DNA from 3 places in the Rahnella sp. ATs2 genome. Region 1 is predicted to be linked to each of the others. Evidence: predicted binding sites of a transcription regulator. Region 1 holds the regulator's gene; each other region holds the start of a gene.
What was found. Region 1 encodes CRP, which controls carbon source genes, mostly activating them, when cyclic AMP is high. Its sites were predicted from a motif close to ATGTGANNNNNNTCACAT; they were not measured.

Region 1 (6,287 bases):
AACATAGCCAGCGAGCGGAGCGCGTGTTGAAAAAGCGAGGAGGAATCCAAAGGAGGAAAAGCACTTTCTTCCTTTGGGCGGTTTCGGCGCAGCGCGTTAAGTGATCCCCGTACTTGAGAAACCGAAATATTCTCCGATTAGCTTTAAAAAGCAGTCTGGCTGCAAGCCAGTAAAACGGGGATTTGAAAGGGGCATTCCCCTTCACGCCTTCCGCGTCAACCAGATCCCATGATGTGGCCTCTGCTTCCACGCCAGTGACGAAATAGTATGCATCACGCTGAGATGTGAAATCACACGCCGCAGGTGGCGTTCCATCTCGGTCAGGGGCATATCAGGATGCAGTTCCGGTGCATTGATCAGCGTGTTCTCATTGCCCGGCCCGTCATAAAGCAGTCGCTGCTGACAACTTTGCAACGCAATTTCACAGGTCTGTAAATACTCCGTCGCCAGTTTCTCCGGCAGCATGTAATGCTCGCGGGCGAGAATGGTCATTGCGTTGATGTGCTCGACAATGAACTGGCTGTGCGTCACCCACAGGCGCATATCCGCCAGATAATGCGAGTTAAAGCCGGGCTCCTGCATGGCCTGATTCAGTGACGTGAAAAGCTTGTTGTGCGCCTGATTGACCTGCATGCGGGTGTAGGCAAGCTTCGAGGTATCCGGATTTTCCTCAAGCAGTAAGCGGATAGCATCCTGAAAGGTTTCCAGCGCCTGGTGCGCATTCTGGCGCAGTAATCCGCTTTGCCATTGCGGCCACAGCCAGATGGTGCCGCCGAACGCCAGGGCGCAGCCGATCAGCGTATCCACCAGCCGCGGTACCAGAAAATGCACGCCGTTCATCGCCAGCAGTTGCAGGGTATATACCGCCGTCACGGTCATGCCGACCATCGCCAGCCCGTAGTTTTTACGCAGCACGGTATACGACACCAGCGTGACGATCAGCATACACATCAGCGTGATGCCTTCGGGTAATTCCAGCTTCAGCAATCCGGCGGCAATCAGCAATCCGGCCAGCGTGCCCAGCGCACGGTGCTGGATACGCACGCGCGTGGCGTTATAACCGTTCTGGCTGACCAGCATGATGGTCAGCAAAATCCAGTAGGGCTTGGGCAGATTAAAGAACAGCCCCAGGCTGCTGCCAATCGCCAGAATGATCCCCAGACGGGCGGCATTGCGCAGGGCGACAGATTTGAAGGAAAGATAGCTTTTCAGCGCAGGCCAGAAGGGTAAACGCGGCTGAGTGTTCATCAGGTCACGTTTGTACAACGGGCGCTGTGTCCGCAGCAGGCGTGCAATGCGGCTGAAGTGGTAGTAGCAAAACTGGCCGACCGGGTTCTCAGGATTGCGCGCGGCGATTTTCTCCAGCGCGGCCAGCTCGTTGGCCATCGTAAACCGCGCGGATAAACGGTGATAAAGAATGTCGTCGGCGATGACCCGCAGACGGGCGGAAATCACCTGCGCATTACGGCGGATAACCGCTTCGGCGTGGCTTTCTTCCACCAGCTTCTGCACTTCTTCCGGCTGATGCAGGCTCACCGTGATGTGCTCCTGCAAATCAAGCGCGACCTGAAAACGCTGAAACAGTCTTTTATGGTGATGATGATGGCCGTGTTGCGGCAGCATGTGCAGTTGCTGATAGAGCAGGGCAATCAGGTCGATGACCTGCTGCTGGCGCGTCAGCAACGGGGGTAACGCGGTTTCAGGATCGGTGTGTTGCGTCAGCAGGCTGTATTTAGCTTCGAAGTAATCCGCGAGTTGCAGATAGAGCTGGCTGAGCGTTTCGCGCATCGGCTGTTCTTCCGATATGCGAAACCACGCCCAGTTAAATAATCCGTACCAGGCCGTACCGGCGGCGAAAAGCACCGGCGCCTGCCATATCGGGCGAACGCCGACCATACTCAGTGTAAAGATGGTCGCCACCAGCGCGCCGGGCAACAGCCGCGCATGCAACGGGCTGATTTCGCCGGTCACGCCAAGCAGTAATGCCAGCGACAACATGATGAGCGGCAGGGGAATGTGCCAGCTTTCCAGCATCACTTGCAACAGAATGCTGCTCACGGCAAAGAGCGTTCCGCCAATTATCAGGCGTTTGAAAAAGCGTTTATGCGGAGTATCGAGGCCCGCGACGTTGCAGCAGGCAGGACAAAGAGAGAACAGCAGCCCCATTTGCAGATTGCCGAACAACCAGCAGATACCAACGGGCAGGCACAACACCAGCGTCTGGCGCAGCGCGTAGTTAACTTCCGGATGGTAAAACAGTCTTCGCCATAGCGTCATGGATAAAGCTTAGCCCATAAAAAAGGCGCGACAGTATTCTGCCGCGCCGATTTTTAAGGGATTAACGTGTGCCGTAAACGACAATCGTTTTACCGTGTGCCGAGATCAGACTTTGATCTTCAAGCATTTTGAGAATACGTCCGACTGTTTCACGTGAACAACCGACGATTTGGCCGATTTCCTGACGGGTGATCTTGATTTGCATCCCGTCCGGATGGGTCATCGCATCAGGCTGTTTAGCCAGATTAAGGAGAGTTTGAGCGATACGCCCTGTTACGTCGAGGAAGGCCAGGTTGCCGACTTTCTCTGACGTCACTTGCAGACGGTTTGCCATCTGCGCGGAAAGACGCATCAGAATATCCGGGTTAACCTGAATCAGCTGGCGGAATTTTTTATAAGAAATTTCAGCCACTTCACAGGCAGTTTTTGCACGAACCCACGCACTACGTTCCTGACCTTCTTCGAAGAGTCCCAGCTCGCCGATGAAGTCACCTTGGTTAAGGTAGGACAGTATCATTTCTTTGCCTTCTTCATCCTTGATAAGGACAGCAACTGACCCTTTCACGATGTAGTAAAGCGTTTCGGCTTTTTCACCCTGGTGAATCAGCGTACTTTTAGAAGGATACTTATGTATATGACAGTGAGACAGGAACCATTCAAGAGTCGGGTCTGTTTGTGGCTTGCCGAGAACCATTTGCTATTATCCTCTGTTGTTATCGCTGCCCAAAATCACAGGGCTCAGAGTTCCCTGTACGGCACTTCATAAAAAAAGCGCCCTTTCAGCATATAACTCCCCAGAAATGCTGCAAGCGGGTGTCGGAGTGAAACAGCCTGATTATTGCCGTTATCACCGTGGGTTCTGTTCTTAAACCGCGAAAACCGTCACCGCAATTCACTGGAAAGTATGTTTCGGCTTTGTTTGTAGCACAGGTTTGCAATGCTGTCTTCTGTTGTCTCGCTTCAGCATGATGGCGATCGGGTTACGTTGCCAGATTTTAGGTGAAAGGGTACTCTGGGAGCGGAATTCGACGAGTTTATTCACCGGGAGAATAGTTCATGCACGCACGCGTAAAATGGGTAGAAGGGCTGACGTTTTTAGGCGAGTCAGCGTCAGGCCACCAGATTTCTATGGATGGTAATGCGGGCGATAAAGCACCCAGCCCGATGGAAATGCTGCTGATGTCCGCAGGCGGTTGCAGCGCGATTGATGTGGTGTCTATTTTGCAAAAAGGCCGTAATGACGTGCGTGATTGTGAAGTCAAGCTGACCTCACAACGCCGCGAAGAAGCGCCGCGCCTGTTCACGCACATCAATCTGCATTTTATCGTCACCGGTAAAGATCTCACCGATAAGATTGTCGAACGTGCCGTTAGCCTGTCTGCGGAAAAGTACTGCTCTGTGTCCCTGATGCTCGGCAAAGCGGCGACCATCACGCACAGCTTTGAAGTGATCAGCGTCGAATAAGTTACGACCAGTCATACGCGTGGCACTGGCTGCGCAATAAATCCAAAAATCGCCGCGCGGCAAACGTCAGCGGCGATTTTTGCGAGTAAAGCACGCAATATTCCGCCTGCGGCAGGGTATCGATATTGAGCACACTCAGCCTGTCCTGCAATCCGAACGGCGCTTTCATCGCCCGCGCCACAATGGTCAGATAATCAGACTGCAACACCATATTTAGCCCGCACACCACCGAATCTGTATGCACCGGCATTTCCGCTGCCGGCTGATGAAATCCTCCCATCGATACCCTGATTTGCTGGTAATACCCCATATCCGTTTCGGGCAACAGCCAGCGCGCATCCTGTAATTCCTCCAGAGTTGTGGAGCCTGCCAGCGGATGTCCACGCCGGGCGATAACGCAGAAAGGTGCGCTGAACAGTGGCTCACGTACCAGATCTTCCAGCGGAAATCCCGGCCCGGCGGTACCGACCGCGAAATCCAGTTTCCCTTCGCGCAGTGCAGGTAATAACGTGGAAAGTTGCCCTTCTTTGATCAGCAGTTTGGACTGCGGAAACTGCGTCTTAAATTCTCCTGCCAGTCCGGGAAAAACCGTCAGCGCCAGCAGCGATGAAAATCCAATGGCGACGGAGCCCTGCGAATATTGTTCGATCTGGCGAATTTCATCGGCGGCGCGCTCAAGCTCTTCGAGGATAAATTGCATACGCTGTGCAAATGCCCGCCCCGTTTCGGTCAGCGTCATCCCCTGATTGCCACGCACGATCAGCTGCGTATCGAGCGTTTGTTCCAGTTCACGCAATGTTCTGCTGACCGCCGGTTGTGACTGATTCAACGCCCGCGCCGCGCCGCGAATACTGCCGCTGCGGATAACCTGCTGGAATACCTTCAGTTGCTGCAATTTCGGCAAATAGCGCATCACGATCCCTATCAGTAAAAAGCATCACCCGCCCAAAAATTGCATCTTATGGTCACGCTGTAAAGCTGATAGCGTCAGGATCGCGAAAAATAATATGTTGTTATTCAGTTGATTACGTGATGCATGTCGCATTTTACGATTCATCCGGCAGTGAGAAAATCTGACGTGGTGATAACAAAAAGGGATATCCGCTATGAAAAGTCGTTCCCTGATGATCTTCCTGCTATTTGTCGGTTATGCCGTGGTGTATATCGATAAAACAGTGATGGGCTTTGCGCTGCTGCCCATCGAGCGCGAATTTAATCTGCAACCTGAACAGCTGGGGTATATCACCGGCATTTTCTTCCTGGCCTATTCGCTGTTTCAGATCCCTGCGGGCTGGCTGAATGACCGGTTCGGCTACAAAAAAGTGCTCGGCATGTCGCTGTTCTTGCTGGGCGGCTTCGCGCTGTGTTTCGGAACGCTGGGCCTCAGCCTGGGATTACTGGTCACGTTCCGGTTTCTCTCCGGCGTCGGCCATTCCGGCTATCCTGCGTCCTGCGCCAAAGCCGTAGTGTCTAATTTCGCAGTTGAGAAGCGAACCTTTGCGCAGTCGATTTTGCTGTCTTCCGCCGGACTGGCGATGACTGCCGGACCGCTGATTGCGGTTTACAGCCTGGATCATCTTGGCTGGCGCGGATCGTTCTCCATTCTCGGATTGCTGGCTTTTGCCATCGCCGTAGCGATTGTGATTTTTGTGCCCAATCCGCCGGAAGCACAAGCCCGTACCGGCGCGAAAACTGGTTATCGGGAGTTGCTGAAAAACCCGATTGTCCTGCTGCTGTTTGTCTCAATTTTCTGCATCAACATTCCGTCTTACGGCCTGATGGCGTGGTTGCCAAAATATCTGGTCCAGCAGCGCGGTATGTCACTCGACGTGTCAGGCATGGTGGTCGCGACCGGCGGGCTGGGTATCTGGATTTCTTCACTGGCAACCGGCTGGCTGGTCGGACGCTATATGCAGGGCAAAGAGCCGAAAGTGATTTTCTGCTGCGCACTGCTCAGTGCGTTGTGTATCTGGCTGGTGTTTACGTCGGCATCGGCGGTTACCGCCGGGTTGTTCCTGTTCCTCGGCTACGTTTTCCTGATGGCGTCCTTTGTGACCGTCTTTACGCTGCCGATGAAACGCCTGCCTTCTGACGTCATGGGCGCGGCGATGGGGATCATTAATACCGGCGGGACTCTCGGCGGATTTGTGGCGCCGATTGCGATGGGATATCTCATCACCGCCAGCCACGGTTACCTTTCTACATTTGTATTTCTGGCGCTGGCGATGGGGGTGGCCGGTCTGGCTATCCTGCCGCTGGCAATAAAACCTCGTGCGCCAATGCGCGATGTGGCTTAACTGAGGAGAAGAGTGATGACTTTTAATTTCGAAGCAATGCTGGCTGAAGTCAAAGCGGACGTCCTGCGCTGGCGCAGACATATTCATGCCCATCCTGAACTCTCTTTTCAGGAGCATAAAACGGCGGCGTACATTACTCAGCAACTGGAAAGTTTCGGCGGTCTGACCCTGACACATCTGACGCCCAACAGCGTGATTGCCGATCTGAAAGGGGCGCATCCGGGGCCGGTATATGCGCTGCGGGCGGAT
Region 2 (6,287 bases), on a different contig from region 1:
GCCAGCCCGCGTGGAAGCCCTGCATCGCTTCAAAGTTTTCACGGTTGATGTACGTCTCACCGAATTTCAGTTGTTTCAGCGCTTTCATTGCGGTGTTGATGTTGCTGGTGTAAATCGACGACGTCAGGCCGTATTCACTGTCATTGGCCATCGCGATGGCTTCATCCAGCGTTTTAAATGTCGCGACAGGCAACACCGGACCAAACACTTCTTCGTGCATGATCGGCATATCTTGCGTCACATCCACCAGTACCGTTGGCTGATAGAAAAATCCTTTGTCGCCATGGCGTTTGCCGCCCAGCAGCACTTTCGCGCCCTGCGACACGGCTTTCGCCACTTTCTCTTCCACACGCTGCAAGGCTGCACCGCTGATCAGCGGGCCCATATCCAGCTCTTTTTGTTCGGCAGTATTGCCAAACGTGACTTTTTTCATCGCATCGCCGATGCGCGAAATGAATTCGTCGTAGACGCCTTCCTGAACGTAAACACGTTCGGCGCAGTTACACACCTGCCCGGTATTGATGACGCGGGAGCTGACTATGGCTTTTACCGCCAGATCCAAATCGGCGTCATTCATCACGATGGCCGGGGCTTTACCGCCCAGTTCCAGCGAGACTTTCGTGACGTTCTGCGCTGCGGCGGTCATGGTGGCGATACCCGCCGCCACGCTGCCGGTCAGGCTGACCATGCCGACTTTCGGGTTGGCTGCCAGTTCCTGACCGACGGTCGGACCGTAACCGGTCACAATATTCAGCACGCCCTTTGGCAGACCAATTTTGTGGATGATTTCAGCAAAGATCACCGCGTTGTTCGGCGTGATTTCACTCGGTTTGATCACGATAGTATTACCGGTAATCAGCGCCGGTGCCGCCTTACGGGCAATCAGGAAGAACGGGAAGTTCCACGGCAAAATACCGGTGGTCACGCCGATAGCTTTTCGGAATACAAAGATGTTTTCATTGGGACGGTCGCTCTGAATGATTTCGCCTTCGTATCGGCGCGCCCATTCCGCCATGTAATCGAGATAATCCGCGGTGAACAGCACTTCGGTTTGCGCCAGCCCGTAGGTTTTGCCGCCTTCAGCAATAATGGTGTCCGTCAGTTCGGCTTCGCGCTCGCGGATACCGGCGGCGATTTTATGCAGCCATACGCCGCGTTCAACCGCAGGCAATGCTTCCCAGCCTGGTTGCGCCGCTTCGGCGGCATCAATGGCTCTTCTGGCATCTTCTGCCGAGCCTTCAGGGATCTGCGAAATCACCTGTTCCGTTGCCGGATTCACAACGTCAATCCACTTACCGCCGGTGTTTTCAACGAATTCGCCGTTGATGTACATACGTTTCTGAACTGTGCTCATGTAGGGAGTCTCCAAGATACGGGTAGAGGTGATGAACGAGTTGTTAATAAAAAAGCTCTTTTTTGTGAAGTTTTAACAGCCTGTTCTATCCGTCTGATTTTTACCTTTCCGTGATTGCCATTTAATTTTGAGAAATGGCAAAAATGTCATAGTCGTGTTGCCCGACATAACATTTCTGCAAATTATGGTGATATCTACTGACGAACACTTCTTGGCGCATAGCCAAACTCGCGTTTGAACAATGTGGAGAAGTAATTGCTGTCGCAAAAACCGCAGTTATGAGCGATCTCGGTAATCGGGCTGTCGCTGAAACGCAGCATATTGCGCGCATTAAGCAGGCGCAGACGGTTGAGATAATTGAGTGGCGTGCAGCCGGTTTGCTGTTTCATCTGCCGGTGCAAGGTGCGCAGCGACATCGAGAACTGCGCGGCCAGCTGCGGCCAGTCGATTTCTTCGTCGTAATGTTCGTTCATCCAGTCCAGCAAATTATTCAGGTCACCGCCCTGCCCGCGATAACCCACGTCGCGGCTGCCTTTACGCAGCAATAGCAGGAGTTGCATAAAGTACAGCTCCTGCTGCGCCTGATTTTCCGGTGACAGGCTGAAGGGCTTACGCGCGAGCAGGTCAATCAGGGTTTTGGCCTGAGTTATCTGATTCGGACTGATGCGCCAGTGCGCCGGATAAATTCCGTCCACTTCCTGCGGTAACAAATCGCTGACGCCATTCAGGAAACGAAACGCATTCGGGCTGCGGTACAGCACGTTGGTCAGATGCAGATTGTCGGTATCTTCATAAAGATGGTGGTCGCTGTGACGGACAAAACAGACACTGCCGGCACTGAGGATCAGCGGCTGGTCGTTGAAAACGTGCGTGCCGGTACCCTGCTCGACCAGCACAATTTCATTGAAATCCTGATGATGATGTTCGGGAAACGTTTCCTGCGGATAACGGGGTTCAATGGCGACCGGAAAATCCCCTGAGGAAAAATACTCACTACTGCGTAGCACGGTCATTTCCGACTCCTTATTAACATTATCGTAATATCTTAGTCGTCACCGGCGCGGCTATAAGGCTGAAACTGTGATCCGCCAGCCGCTTTTGAACAAAACATTTCCCTCCTTACGAAATCCTGCGCCATCCGCCGTACCGCGTGGCTTTACACCTTATTTAAGTACGGACTTCAGAGACCGGTAAGGTGTGGTTTTCTGACCGTTTGGTATGACCGAAACAAAATTGTTATCAAATTGTGAGGTTGTTCGCTTAAACCTTTGCATCTTTGCCATAGTTGGCGCTGAACTGGCACTCGCGGAAAGGTCAGTCTGAAGGCAACCTCCTAGAGTCGTGATCATGCGCCTGGCGCGTCGGCAACTTTTCGTCGTTAAACTTTTTGCAGATTTATGCGAATAGCATGCGGAGTACCAACAATGAAATTAAAACACGTACTGAGCCTTACCCTGATGGCGAGCAGCATCCTGCTGGCAGGCGCGGCATCGGCAGAAGTCAAAATTGCGCTGGTAGCGAAATCGCTGGGCAACGGTTTTTTTGAGGCGGCTAACGTCGGTGCGCAGCAGGCAGCCAAAGAACTGGGGGACGTTAAGGTAATTTATACCGGCCCGACCACCACCACCGCCGAAGCGCAGATTGAAGTGCTGAACGGCCTGATCGCGCAGGGCGTCGATGCCATTGCCGTCTCCGCAAACGACCCTGATGCGCTGGTGCCGGTACTGAAAAAAGCCATGCAGCGCGGGATTAAAGTGGTGTCGTGGGATTCCGGCGTTGCTAAAGATGGCCGTCAGATCCACCTCAATCCTTCCAATAATGCGCTGATCGGCGAAACTAACGTCAAACTGGCCGCCGATGCGCTGAAAGCCCTGAACGTGGAAAAAGGCGATGTGGCAATCCTCAGCGCCACGCCAACCTCGACTAACCAGAATCTGTGGATCGCAGAGATGAAAAAGGTGCTGGCGAAATACCCTTCGGTGAATCTGGTGACCGTCGCTTATGGTGATGATCTGTCAGATAAAAGCTACCGTGAAACCATCGGATTGCTGAAATCCTACCCGGATCTGAAAGTGATTATTTCTCCGTCTTCCGTCGGTATCGTGGCGGCGGCACAGGCGGTGAAAGATCAGGGCAAAATCGGCAAGGTTTACGTAACCGGCCTGGGTTTGCCGTCTGAAATGGCGGGTGCGGTGAAATCCGGGGCAACGAAAAGTTTCGCCATCTGGAACCCGATCGATCTGGGCTACGCCGCGACTTATCTGGCGGACGATTTAGTCAAAGGCACCGCCACCAAAACCGAAGCCAGCATGGGCCGTTTAGGCAAAGTGAAACTGGATGCTGACGGCAGCGGCGCGATGGCAGAACCGTTTGTCTACGACGCCAGTAACATCGACAAATTCTCCAAAATCTTCTGATCCTGAATGCGGCTCATCGTGATGCGGTGAGCCGTTTTGTTGTGCTTAGCCAGACAGGGGAACTGAAATGACAGACTCAACGACGCCGCTTTTATCATTAAAAGGCATCAGCAAAGTCTTTCCGGGTGTCAGGGCGTTAAATAACGTTCACGTGGATTTGTATCCGGGAAAAGTAACCGCCCTGATTGGCGAAAACGGCGCGGGAAAATCGACGCTGGTGAAAGTCATGACCGGCATTTATCAGCCGGAAGAAGGCGAACTGCGTTATAAAGCTATTCCAATCAAACTGCCGAATCCCGAATCCGCGCACAAAGTTGGCATTACCGCCATTCATCAGGAAACCGTGCTGTTCGACGAGCTATCCGTCACCGAGAATATTTTTGTCGGCCATTACATCTATCGCGGGCTGTTTAAACGCCTGAACTGGCCGGCAATGCATCAGCAGGCACGCGATATTCTGACGCGTCTGGAAGTGAACATTGACCCGCACGCCATCCTGAAAGACCTGAGTATCGCGCAGCGTCATATGGTGGCGATTGCCCGTGCGCTGTCGTTTGATGCCCAGGTGGTTATTCTCGACGAACCGACCGCCGCGCTGTCGCAGCATGAAATCGTTGAGTTTTATCAGATTGTTGAACGCTTGAAACGCGAGGGTAAAGCTATCCTGTTTATTTCGCACAAGTTCGACGAGATTTTCTCCATTTCCGATTACTACACGGTTTTGCGTGATGGCAGTTATGTCGGTTCCGGCAAAATCAGCGACATCAGCGAACAGCAGATGGTGACCATGATGGTCGGTCGCGAAGTGAGTCAGGCTTACCCGAAAGTGAACTGCGAGCCGGGTGACACCGTGCTCGAGGTGCAAAACCTCAGCCATCCGACCGAGTTTGCAGGCATTAACTTCTCTCTGCGCAAAGGCGAAATTCTCGGCTTTTACGGGCTGGTCGGAGCTGGCAGAACCGAGCTGATGCAGGCGCTGTTTGGCGTCACACAGCCCGGCGGCGGAAAAATTCTGATCAATGGCAAAGAACAACATTTCTCCCGCCCTTCCCAGGCTATCCGCGCAGGGATTGTGTACGTGCCGGAAGAGCGCCAGAAACAAGGCGCGATTATTGATCTGCCCATCAGTCAGAACATCAGCCTGCCGCAGCTCAGTCAGCTGAATCCGCGTGGGGTGCTCAACGACAAAAAAGAGTGGGCGCTGGCGGATGATTACGCCCGACGTTTGCAGGTAAAAGCGTCCAGCTGGAAACAGGCGGTGGGTACGCTTTCCGGCGGTAATCAGCAAAAAGTGGTGATAGCCAAATGGCTGGCGACCAAACCGGACATCATCATTCTCGATGAGCCTACTAAAGGTATAGATATCGGTTCCAAAGCGGCGGTGCATCAGTTTATGTCTGAACTGGTCGGGCGCGGGCTGGCGGTGATTATGGTGTCATCTGAATTACCGGAAGTGATGGGCATGGCCGATCGCATCATTGTGATGCATGAAGGGCTGATGGTGGCGGAATTTAACGCCGGTGAAGCCAGCGCAGAAATGATTGTCAGTGCCGCCAGCGGCGCGGGCAAGGAGGCAGCATGATCAAGAACCTGCTGAAATATCGCGAGCTGTTGCTGGCGGTGGTGATAGTGCTGATGGTGCTTGGCGTTGGCGCGCGTTCACCGGAATTTGTTGGTGCCGGAAACCTGCTTGAGATGTTTAACGATACCTCGATCCTGATCATCCTCGCCCTCGGACAGATGATGGTGCTGCTGACCAAAGGGATCGACTTATCGATGGCCGCCAATCTGGCGCTGACCGGCATGATCGTCGCGCTGATTAACTTCCATCATCCCGATATTCCGGTGTGGTCGCTGGTTGTGCTGGCGACAGTTCTCGGACTGGTGATGGGCGCGATTAACGGCCTGCTGGTGTGGAAAGTCGGCATTCCGCCGATTGTGGTCACGCTTGGCACCATGAGCATTTATCGCGGCATTATCTTTCTGCTTTCCAACGGCGGCTGGATCAACGCTCACCAGATGAGCCCGCAATTCCTCAGCCTGCCACGTGCCACTTTTATCGGCCTGCCGCTGCTCGGCTGGTGTGCGATTGCGGCACTGATTCTGGTGGCCTATTTCCTGCGTTACAGCCGCACCGGACGCGCTTTGTATACCGCAGGCGGCAACGCCACGGCAGCGTATTACACCGGCATTAACGCCGGTAAAATGCAGTTCGTCAGCTTCTGCCTTTCCGGCGCGCTGGCCGGTTTCTGCGGCTATCTGTGGATTTCACGCTTCGCTGTCGCTTACGTCGATGTTGCTAACGGCTTTGAATTACAGATTGTCGCGGCGTGCGTCATCGGCGGGATCAGCACCATGGGCGGCATCGGCTCGGTGGTCGGCTGCCTGCTCGGCGCGCTGTTCCTCGGCGTCATCAACAATGCCCTGCCGGTGATTGAAGTGTCGCCGTTCTGGCAGATGGCGATTTCCGGTGGCGTGATTGTGATAGCCGTCATCCTCAACGAACGCGCCAATAA
Region 3 (6,287 bases), on a different contig from region 1:
AGGCACGCGTAATCTGCCGATTAAAGGCGCAGACGGCGTGCTGATCACGTTCGCAAAATGTTGCCGTCCGATCCCGGGTGACCCGATTATTGCGCACGTCAGCCCGGGCAAAGGTCTGGTTATCCACCATGAATCCTGCCGTAATATTCGTGGCTATCAGAAAGAACCTGAGAAATTCATGGCCGTTGACTGGGATGACCATCAGGAAACGGATCAGGAATTTATCGCCGAAATCAAAGTCGATATGTTCAACCATCAGGGCGCACTGGCGAACCTGACAGCAGCAATTAATGCTGCTCAGTCGAACATTCAGAGCCTGAGCACCGAAGAAAAAGACGGTCGCGTCTACAGCGCCTTTATCCGCCTGACGACTCGCGACCGCGTTCATCTGGCGAATATCATGCGTAAAATTCGTATCATGCCGGACGTCATTAAAGTTACCCGCAACCGAAACTGATTGTTATGACCCCAGAACGTTATGCGCGTATCCGCGAAATGCTTGCGGCCCGACAGCCAGACCTGACGGTCTGCATGGAACAGGTGCATAAACCGCATAACGTTTCTGCCGTCATTCGCACGGCAGACGCCATCGGCGTTCATGAAATCCATGCCGTCTGGCCTACCACCCGAATGAAAACACTGGTCTCTTCGGCGGCGGGCAGCAACAGCTGGGTTCAGGTCAAAACACACAAAACCATTCAGGAAGCCGTCGCTAAAATGAAGGCGAAGGGTATGCAAATACTCGCTACGAATCTTTCTGAAAAAGCTGTCGATTTCCGTGCCATTGATTACACCCGTCCGACCTGTATCTTGCTCGGACAAGAAAAAACGGGTATCACTCCAGAAGCTTTAGCTCTCGCGGACAGCGATATCATCATTCCGATGATCGGGATGGTGCAATCTCTGAACGTATCTGTCGCCTCAGCACTTATCCTGTACGAAGCACAGCGCCAGCGGGAAAATGCCGGTCTGTATCGCCGCGAAACCAGCCTGCTGAGCGAGAAAGAGCAGCAGCGATTGCTGTTTGAAGGTGGCTATCCGGTGCTGTCGAATGTGGCGAAGCGCAAGAAACTTCCACGCCCTTTCATTGACGATCACGGCCAGATTGTTGCCGATGACGAATGGTGGTCTGCGATGCAAATGACGGTTAAAAAAAGATGAAAGGCCGCCTGCTCGACGCCATCCCGCTGACGTCGCTTTCCGGCGTCGGAGCCAGTCAGGCAGATAAACTCGCTAAACTAGGCCTTGAAACTATTCAGGATTTACTGCTTCACCTTCCTTTGCGTTATGAAGATCGCACCCGCCTTTACACCATCAATGATTTACAGCCTGGCATTTTCGCAACCATAGAAGGCGAAGTGCTGCGCAGTGATATCAGTTTTGGCCGCCGCAGAATGCTGACCTGTCAGATAAGCGATGGCACTGGCATGGTGACGTTGCGGTTCTTCAATTTTAACGCCGCGATGAAAAACAGTCTGGCCGCAGGCCGTCGTGTCACCGCGTATGGCGAAATTAAACGCGGCACCATCGGCGCAGAAATTATCCATCCGGAATACCGCATTCAGGGTGAAAACAGTGAAGTGGTTTTGCAGGAATCGCTCACGCCGGTTTATCCGACAACGGAAGGTATTCGCCAGGCAACATTGCGTAAGCTGACCGATCAGGCTTTAGAATTACTCGATACCGTACCTATCGCCGAATTATTGCCGAAAGAATTAAGCCGTTCGCTGATCCCGCTTCCTCAGGCGCTGCATTTACTGCATCGCCCGCCGCCAGACATCCAGCTCGCCGATCTTGAGAAAGGTCATCATCCTGCTCAGCGACGCCTGATTATGGAAGAACTGGTGGCGCATAATCTCAGTATGCTGGCCGTTCGCGCCGGTACACAAAGTTATAAAGCACTGCCGTTGCACCATGACGATCGCCTGAAAAAACAGTTCCTCGCTTCTCTTCCTTTCAGCCCGACAGGTGCGCAGCAGCGCGTGGTGGCTGAAATCGAGCAGGATTTAGCGAAAAGCTACCCGATGATGCGTCTGGTTCAGGGCGATGTGGGTTCAGGCAAGACGCTGGTGGCCGCTCTCGCGGCACTCTGCGCTATCGCTCAGGGGCAACAGGTCGGATTAATGGCACCGACAGAATTGCTGGCCGAACAACATGCCAATAATTTCCGTCAGTGGTTTGAACCGCTAGGAATTCAGGTCGGCTGGCTGGCAGGAAAACAAAAAGGTAAAGCCCGGCAGGCGCAGCAAGACGCGATTGCCAGCGGTCAGGTTTCAATGGTGGTGGGCACGCATGCCATCTTCCAGGAGCAGGTTTTGTTCTCGTCACTTTCTCTGGTCATCATTGATGAACAGCACCGGTTTGGTGTACACCAGCGTCTGGCGCTGTGGGAGAAAGGCCTGCAACAAGGATTCCATCCGCATCAGCTGATCATGACGGCGACGCCTATCCCGCGAACTCTGGCCATGACTGCCTATGCGGATCTTGATACGTCAGTGATCGACGAACTGCCGCCAGGCCGTACGCCGGTGACAACCGTCGCGATCCCCGATACCCGCCGCAGTGATATTATCAGCCGCGTCAAAAGTGCCTGCGAGCAGGAAAATCGTCAGGCTTATTGGGTATGTACGCTGATCGAAGAATCAGAAATGCTCGAGGCTCAGGCAGCCGAAGCCACCTGGGAAGGACTGAAAGAGGCCCTGCCAGCGCTCAATATCGGCCTGGTGCATGGCCGCATGAAAGCGCAGGAAAAACAGGCCGTCATGCAGGCGTTTAAACAAGGCGAAGTGCAACTTCTGGTGGCGACGACCGTTATTGAAGTCGGCGTTGACGTGCCAAACGCCAGCCTGATGATTATCGAAAACCCGGAGCGTTTAGGGCTGGCGCAGTTACACCAGCTGCGCGGACGCGTCGGGCGCGGCGCCGTGGCTTCTCACTGTGTTCTGCTCTACAAAACGCCGCTGAGCAAAACTGCGCAGAAACGTTTGCAGGTACTGCGTGACAGTAACGATGGTTTTGTCATTGCCCAGCAGGATTTAGAGATCCGCGGACCGGGCGAATTACTGGGTACACGCCAGACCGGCAGTGCAGAGTTTAAAGTCGCGGACCTGTTACGCGACCAGGCAATGATCCCCGACGTACAACGTATAGCGCGCTATCTGCAACAGCAGTTCCCGGATCACGCCAAAGCATTGATAGAACGCTGGCTGCCGGAAAGAGTCAGATACACCAACGCCTGATCCCCTTCTCCATTCTCTCTTATCGTCGAAACATTATTAAAAATGATGTTTTGCGCCTTCACATTCATGCAAATTTTAATGTAACCGCAGCTGAACCGCTTTCTTCGTTGGTTATTTGATGACCTTCACAGAGTGGGGCAAAGTCGGTAACCGGTTTCACACCCCGCCACTACACTGATGATAATCAAGGCAACCGTGTCTGAACTCTTCAACATAAGGCCAATATTATTATGAGCATCAGCCAGTCACTCTTTAACTTTATAGAACTAAAGATCAGCCCTTTTGCTGCCCGGCTTTCCTCACAACGGCACGTCATGGCAGTACGTGACGGCTTCATTTCAGCAATGCCGTTTATGATTGTCGGCTCATTTTTACTGGTTTTTGTCCACCCGCCATTCTCGCCTGAATCTTCGTGGGGTTTCGCCAGGAGCTGGCTGGCGCTTTCGGCTAAATATGAAGTACAAATTTTGACGCCGTTCAATATGACGATGGGGATTATGTCGATCTACATCGCGGCATCGATTGCCTACAATCTGGCAAGAAGTTACAAACTTGACCCGTTTATGACGGCGATGCTGGCGCTGATGTCTTTTCTGCTGGTTGCTGCGCCGCAGGTTGATGAGAAAATGTCGACCGTCGCGTTGGGTGGCGTGGGCATATTTACCGCCATTCTGGTGGCGATTTATGTGACTGAGCTGACGCGGCTGCTGAAAAAATACAATATCGGCATACGCTTACCTGAACAGGTTCCTTCAAACATTAAGCATTCATTCGATTTGCTGATCCCGATTATTGCGGTGGTGGTGACGCTTTTCCCTTTGAGTTTGCTGGTGCAGTCAGGTTTCGACATGCTGTTACCACAGGCGATTATGGCGCTGTTCGAGCCGCTGATTTCCGCCGCTGACTCACTGCCCGCGGTACTTCTCGCCGTGCTGATTTGCCACCTGCTGTGGTTTGCCGGCATTCACGGTTCAGCCATCGTTTCCGGCATGTTGCAGGCTTTCTGGTTAACCAACCTTGGCCTGAATCAGACAGATCTCGCCGCAGGTTTACCGATGACGCACATCATGACCGAGGCTTTCTGGAATTTCCTGATCGTTATCGGCGGCTCCGGCGCAACCATCGGGCTGGTGTTGCTGTTTTGTCGCAGCAAGTCGGCGCATCTGCGCACAATGGGCAAACTCAGTCTGGTTCCCAGCTGCTTTAACATCAATGAGCCGGTGATCTTCGGCACGCCAATTGTTATGAACCCGGTATTTTTCATCCCCTTCCTTCTGGCACCGATGGTGAATGCCGTCATTGCCTACACTGCGGTTAAAACCGATCTTCTGCCGCATATGATTTCACTGGTTCCCTGGACATCTCCGGCGCCGATTGGCGCAGCCTGGGCAATGGGCTGGGATTTCAAAGTGTCGATTCTGGTCGTCATGCTGATGGCGCTTTCGATGGTGATTTACTATCCGTTTTTCAAGGTTTATGAAAAACAGCTGATGGCGCAGGAGAAAGCCGCTGAAGCGGAAGAGGTGTTTACGGAAAAGGCAGCACAGTAAGCGATAAATCAGGAGGAAAGGCAGGCACAGAAGCGAAACTTCTGTGCCTGTTTTTTAACTGAAAGCCGGAAATATTGGCAGCATCAGATACAGTTTAATGACGATCGCATTCGCAATATCAATGAAGAATGCACCGACCATCGGCACAACCAGGAAGGCCAGATGCGAAGGACCAAACTGGTTGGTGATCGCCTGCATATTTGCAATCGCCGTCGGCGTTGCACCCAGCCCGAAGCCGCAATGTCCGGCTGCCAGTACCGCGGCATCATAGTTTTTGCCCATTACGCGATACGTTACGAAAATCGCGTAAAGCGCCATCGCGATGGTCTGTACGATGAGGATTGCCATCATCGGCAAAGCCAGTGACGCCATTTCCCAAAGCTTCAGGCTCATCAGTGCCATCGCCAGGAACAACGACAGGCTGACATTACCCAGTACTGAAACGGCCCGGTCGAAAACACGATAAAAACCGAGCCACGCCATGACGTTGCTCAGGATCACACCCACGAACAGAACACAGACAAATGTCGGAATTTCGAAGGCAGACCCCTGAAGCAGGCTGGCAAAGTAAGTTCCAGCCATCAGACATATCGCGATCAGCGCGATCGTTTCCACCATCACCAGCGGGGTGATCATCCGCCCGATGGTCGGTTTTTCAAATGCGCTGGGATCGACGGCATCTTCCGGTGTGCCGTTTGGTGTTGAAGAATGGCTGACCAGATAACGCGCCACGGGACCGCCGATAATTCCACCTAACACCAGGCCGAAGGTCGCGCAGGCCATTGCAACTTCCGTCGCGTTTTCAAAGCCATAACGTTCGATAAACAGCTTGCTCCACGCCGCACCTGTTCCGTGACCGCCAGAAAGTGTAATCGAACCGGCCAGCAGCCCCATCAGCGGATCAAGCCCCAGCATTTTCGCCATCCCGATACCGATGGCGTTTTGCATCAGTAACAGGCCGATCACGACAAAGACCAGAAGAAATAAAGATTTGCCGCCTGCACGCAAGCTGGAAAGATTGGCATTCAAACCAATTGTCGCAAAGAACGCCAGCATCAGGGGCTCTTTCAGGGACATATCAAAGCCGATTTCCAATCCGAACATCTGATTGGCAATCAGCAACAGCAAAGCGACCAGTAACCCGCCGGCAACGGGCTCAGGAATAGTGTATTTCTTTAGAAATTTGACCGACTGGACGCATTTTCGTCCTAAAAGGAGTACCAACGTGGCGGCAACGAGCGTGCCGTAGGTGTCGAGTTGAATCATTGAAAAACTCCATTTTAAAAAAATATCCAAAAATATTATTGAGTTATAAACATCTCATTTAAGTATCATTTCCCCAGAGGCTGAATTAGAAGTCATTAAAGCTGCGATAAGCAAGAAAAACAGATCGTAAATCTCCCCCTAACCCAAACTACCCATCAAAAATTGCCGATAGCAAACGATTGCTTTTGTCGGTAATTTCAATAAAAATGCCCGCTTTGCCGCTTATTGGAAT

Region 2: the regulator CRP is predicted to act here: its motif matches at 2,599-2,616, upstream of rhaS (rhamnose ABC transporter substrate-binding protein).
Region 3: the regulator CRP is predicted to act here: its motif matches at 3,353-3,370, upstream of ACJY2G_RS22505 (PTS sugar transporter subunit IIC).

The regions. Positions count from the first base shown of each region.
Region 1 covers NZ_JBLYPL010000013.1:16,376-22,662, reverse strand. Annotated here, with positions in the region: gene ACJY2G_RS15250 (YccS/YhfK family putative transporter) at 202-2,277, opposite strand; gene crp (cAMP-activated global transcriptional regulator CRP) at 2,339-2,971, opposite strand; gene ACJY2G_RS15240 (OsmC family protein) at 3,334-3,741, shown strand; gene ACJY2G_RS15235 (LysR substrate-binding domain-containing protein) at 3,743-4,654, opposite strand; gene ACJY2G_RS15230 (MFS transporter) at 4,848-6,038, shown strand; gene ACJY2G_RS15225 (amidohydrolase) at 6,054-6,287, shown strand, end outside.
Region 2 covers NZ_JBLYPL010000003.1:275,298-281,584, forward strand. Annotated here, with positions in the region: gene aldA (aldehyde dehydrogenase) at 1-1,354, opposite strand, end outside; gene rhaS (HTH-type transcriptional activator RhaS) at 1,549-2,367, opposite strand; gene rhaS (rhamnose ABC transporter substrate-binding protein) at 2,779-3,771, shown strand; gene ACJY2G_RS04395 (sugar ABC transporter ATP-binding protein) at 3,839-5,353, shown strand; gene ACJY2G_RS04400 (ABC transporter permease) at 5,350-6,287, shown strand, end outside.
Region 3 covers NZ_JBLYPL010000027.1:33,853-40,139, forward strand. Annotated here, with positions in the region: gene spoT (bifunctional GTP diphosphokinase/guanosine-3',5'-bis pyrophosphate 3'-pyrophosphohydrolase) at 1-457, shown strand, start outside; gene trmH (tRNA (guanosine(18)-2'-O)-methyltransferase TrmH) at 463-1,161, shown strand; gene recG (ATP-dependent DNA helicase RecG) at 1,158-3,239, shown strand; gene ACJY2G_RS22505 (PTS sugar transporter subunit IIC) at 3,470-4,789, shown strand; gene gltS (sodium/glutamate symporter) at 4,844-6,055, opposite strand.